One region of the Mycobacterium sp. NGS11 genome, then DNA from elsewhere that is predicted to be linked to it. Evidence: predicted binding sites of a transcription regulator. Region 1 holds the regulator's gene; the other holds the start of a gene.

Region 1 (2,394 bases):
TTGAGCGTACCCGCGCGCTGACCTGCACGGCTAACACATCCGTTTCGGCGCAACGCCACTCAGCCGACCGGAGCGATGAGGGTCTGGCCCGCCAGCAGGTTGGGCGAGTGTAGATCGTTGAGCTCGCGGATGCGATCGGCGACCTGGGGTGCCGGCGCGCCGGGCGCCACGCGGTGCGCGAAATCCTGGAGCGACTCCCCCGCGTCCACGCGGACGACGGCGAGCCGGTCGGGAACCTGGGTCGCCGAGTTCGTGGAGTCGCCGTTGAGCACCTGGCCGACGTTCGCGACGAGACCCAGCCACAGCGTGACCGCGCCGGCGGCCAGTGCCAGCCCGATGGTCGACGCCCAGGTGGTGGCGCGCCTGCGGTGCGGAGCGACGGACATTGCCACCCCGGTGCCGTAGTAGCGCGTGGCGGCGCCCGCGGGCCGCGACGGCGCGGGCCGGCGGGACCGGGCCAGCCCGTCCCGTCCGTAGCGAGGCCCCAGGACGGGTCCATTGATCGGGCGCCGAAGACTGCTGGTACGCGGCGCGGGCGTGTGGATGACTGTCATCTTCGTTCCTCCGGTCAACTAGCTCTCGCTCGTGTGTTCGACACTAATCGCTTGTATGTTCGAAACCGAACATTTGAGCGAAGCGTGTCGCACGAGCAAACGCTAGATCACACCACCGACAAGTTCGTCGGCCTCTACCACTGTCACGAGCACTCAAATACCCGATATCCCGAAGAGTTACACATCTGTAATTCGTCCGGCTTCGCGCTTGTTTTGCGCCGACGCGAACCGCCGCGACACGCCACTCGAACACATGTTTGATTCTTGTCCTCGGTGCGGCTACATTCGGTGCCATGGGCGACAGCAACGACGTTTCATCGGCCGGTCCCGAGGGTCGGCTGCACTCCGTGGATTCCTCGCTGACCGAACGGCAGCGCACCATTCTGAATGTCATCCGCGCCTCGGTCACCAGCCGCGGCTACCCGCCGAGCATCCGGGAGATCGGCGATGCCGTCGGTCTGACGTCGACGTCATCGGTGGCGCACCAGCTTCGCACCCTGGAGCGCAAGGGTTACCTGCGCCGCGACCCCAACCGCCCGCGGGCCGTCGACGTCCGCGGGGCCGACGACGACGTGGCGGCCCCCACCACCGAAGTGGCCGGTTCGGACGCCCTACCGGAACCCACGTTCGTCCCGGTGCTCGGGCGCATCGCGGCCGGCGGACCCATCCTGGCCGAAGAGGCCGTCGAAGACGTCTTTCCCCTGCCGCGCGAATTGGTCGGTGAGGGCACGCTTTTCCTGCTCAAGGTCGTCGGTGATTCGATGGTCGATGCCGCGATCTGCGACGGCGACTGGGTGGTGGTCCGTCAGCAGAACGTCGCCGACAACGGTGACATCGTCGCGGCGATGCTCGACGGCGAGGCCACGGTCAAGACGTTCAAACGCGCCGGCGGTCAGGTGTGGCTGATGCCGCACAACCCGGCGTTCGATCCCATCCCGGGCAACGACGCCAGCGTGCTGGGCAAGGTCGTCACCGTCATCCGCAAGGTCTGACGCGCGCCCGGCCTCGGTCAGTCAGCCCGGGTGAAGCCGTTGGCCTGAGCGACTTCTTCGCTCGACAACCAGAGCTCGGCGAGCGTGTCCTGATACAGGTCGCTACCCGGCATGTAGTACAAGCCGTAGCGAGCGCTGGCCTTGACGGGGTATCCGTCGGGCGCCTGGTACGGATCATCGAGCGGCAGGTGGATCGTGGGTCGCCCGTCCGGGGCCGCCAGGCCGTTTTCCGAGGCGTCATCGGCGGCGTGCCGACCGCTTCGCGCCGGAGGCCCGGCCGCGACCGCATCGGCGACCGCGGCGGCTCCCACCGCCGTGTCCGTCATGTCGGCCTCCGTCGCGGTGTCCGCTTCGGGTTCGACGTCCGGTTCCGGCGCCGCGAGGTCGAGGTATTCGTCTTCTGGCTCAGCGGTTTCCAGGAGGCCTTCCGCCGCGTCGCCCTCCGGCGGGATGCCGGAAACGGCGACGTCGGGGTACTCGTCTTCCGGATACGCCTCCTGCGGATAACCCGCATCGGGGCCGTCGGCGTCGACGTAGGCGGCGTCGTCCGCCGCCTCGGGCTCGGCGACCTCGGGGACGCCGTCGGTGTAGTCGGCGTAGTCGGCCCCCGCCTCGGCATACTCGTCCTCCGACAGCATCTCCGCGGAGACGACCGGGATCGAGTCGGTATCGACGGCGTCGGGGTCTTCCTCCTCGTGGAACCGATAGTCGCTATCGGCAGGAGCCTGACGTTGCCAGCTGACCCGCCCGGCGTCCGGTTCCGGCTCCGGTTGATGCGTCGCGCCGAGCCCGAACGGGTCGGCGCCGACGTCGGCATCGTCGTGGCCCCAGCGCTCGTCGGCGTCGTA
Region 2 (2,394 bases), on a different contig from region 1:
TCGAGCCGTCGGTCATCGATCCGACGATCGACGACGAATAACTGCTGCTTGCGCGTGAGTGCTGGCGGCTTAACGCTCAGCGCGCGTTGCGATCAGCGTGCGTCAGATGATGCCGCGCTTGAGGCGGCGGCGCTCGCGTTCGGACAAACCGCCCCAGATGCCGAAGCGCTCGTCGTGCTCGAGGGCGTACTCGAGGCACTCATGACGCACCTCGCACCCCAGGCAGATCTTCTTGGCCTCGCGGGTGGAGCCACCCTTCTCCGGGAAGAAGGCCTCGGGGTCGGTCTGGGCGCACAGCGCGCGGTCCTGCCATTGGTCGGCGGCCGGCTCCGGCATGGGCTCGGGCTCGAATGCGATTGGCGCATCAGGAACCACGGTCAGATGCGGCCGAGCGGGGCGGTCCAGTGCCGGGTCGATGTCGGTGTGCGGCGTGCTCGCCATGGCGCCTTGAAAAGTTTCGTAAGACATACGGTCGTCCGCCTCCTCAGCTTGATTGAGAGAGAGTGATTGGTTTCCCACTGTTCTGATGTACAGACAATTCGAACAAGTGATCGAATCTCGGTCTGCGACACCGGAGTCGGCCGGCCAACCGGGAAATGACACTGTTGTGATTAGACACGGGTTGACCTGCCGGGTCAAGCACTTCGGCGCATTTCCATACCATCTCGTGATCGAATTTCGGCGTTTCTGTTGTTTTGGGCCTTCGGCGTGTCGATCACAGTGCCCTCAACTTCCTCAGGAGTTGCCCACAACCGGTGGGGAACCGCAACTTTGAGGCACCCCCGGTGGGCCCACCACAGCGCCGCCGCCGGGCAGTACTGTCGTGCAATGTGAAGGTCACCGTTCTGGTCGGTGGGGTTGGCGGCGCCCGCTTCCTGCTGGGGGTTCAACAGTTGTTCGGGCTCGGTCAGTTTCAACCGCAACGGCGCCCGGACACGGAGGCCGACAGTCACGAGCTGACGGCGATCGTCAACATTGGCGATGACGCCTGGATACACGGACTGCGAATCTGCCCCGATTTGGACACCTGCATGTACACCTTAGGTGGAGGTGTAGATCCGGAGCGAGGGTGGGGGCACCGAAACGAAACCTGGCACGCCAAAGAGGAATTGGCGCGCTACGGGGTGCAGCCGGATTGGTTCGGGCTCGGCGACCGCGACCTGGGTACCCACCTGGTGCGCACCCAGATGCTCAACGCCGGCTACCCCCTGTCGCAGATCACCACCGCGCTGTGCGACCGCTGGCAGCCCGGCGCGCGGCTGTTGCCCGCCAGCGACGACCGGTGCGAGACCCACGTCGTGATAACCGATCCCGACGACGGCAGCCGGCGGGCCATTCACTTCCAGGAGTGGTGGGTGCGGTACCGGGCCCAGGTGCCCACGCACAGCTTCGCCTTCGTGGGCGCCGAAAAGGCGGCCGCCACAATCGATGCCACAGCGGCCATCGCGGACGCGGACGTCATCCTGCTGGCGCCGTCCAACCCGGTGGTGAGCGTCGGCGCCATCCTGGCCGTGCCCGGCATTCGCGGCGCGTTGCGCGCCGCACGCGCCCCGATCGTCGGCTACTCGCCGATCATCGGTGGAAAGCCTTTGCGCGGCATGGCCGATGCCTGCCTGTCGGTGATCGGGGTCGACTCCACCGCCGAGGCGGTCGCCCGGCACTACGGCGCGCGCCGCGACACCGGCATCCTGGACGGCTGGCTGGTGAGCGAAGACGATCGCGCCGACATCGACGCCGTCGAGGTGCGCTCGGTGCCGCTGGTGATGACCGACCCGAAGGCGACGGCCGAGATGGTCAGGGCCGGGCTCGACCTGGCGGGGGTGACGCCATGACGACCGCCGGCGAGCACGGCGCCGCCGCCGCCATCGAAATCCTGCCCGTCGCCGGGCTGCCCGAATTCCGGCCCGGCGACGATCTTGGCGCGGCCGTCGCCGCGGCGGCCCCGTGGCTGCGCGACGGCGACATCGTCGTCGTCACCAGCAAGGCGGTGTCCAAGTGCGAGGGCCGGCTGGTGCCGGCGCCGCAGGATCCCGAACAGCGCGATCGGTTGAGGCGCAAACTGGTCGACGACGAAGCCGTCCGAGTGCTGGCCCGCAAGGGCCGAACCCTGATCACCGAGAACCGGATCGGCCTGGTGCAGGCCGCCGCGGGCGTGGACGGATCCAACGTCGGGCGCGACGAACTGGCGCTGCTGCCGGTCGACCCGGACGGCAGCGCCGCGGCGCTGCGGGCCGCGCTGCGCCGGCGCCTCGGGGTCGACGTCGCCGTGGTCATCACCGACACGATGGGCCGCGCCTGGCGCAACGGCCAGACCGACGCGGCCGTGGGCGCGGCGGGTCTGGCTGTGCTGCACGGCTATTCGGGGGCCGTCGACCAGCACGGCAACGAGCTGCT

What was found. Region 1 encodes LexA, which represses DNA repair genes until DNA is damaged. Its sites were predicted from a motif close to CGAACANNTGTTCG; they were not measured.
Region 2: cofD (2-phospho-L-lactate transferase) is a predicted target of LexA. The motif match lies at 541-554, and genes of this name have one in related genera.

The regions. Positions count from the first base shown of each region.
Region 1 is NZ_JCALEJ010000011.1:19,407-21,800, reverse strand. It holds gene AC5Y4T_RS14510 (LysM peptidoglycan-binding domain-containing protein) at 60-554, opposite strand; gene lexA (transcriptional repressor LexA) at 848-1,546, shown strand; gene AC5Y4T_RS14500 (LGFP repeat-containing protein) at 1,564-2,394, opposite strand, start outside.
Region 2 is NZ_JCALEJ010000025.1:43,090-45,483, reverse strand. It holds gene AC5Y4T_RS21520 (metallopeptidase family protein) at 1-41, shown strand, start outside; gene AC5Y4T_RS21515 (WhiB family transcriptional regulator) at 103-441, opposite strand; gene cofD (2-phospho-L-lactate transferase) at 831-1,832, shown strand; gene AC5Y4T_RS21505 (coenzyme F420-0:L-glutamate ligase) at 1,829-2,394, shown strand, end outside.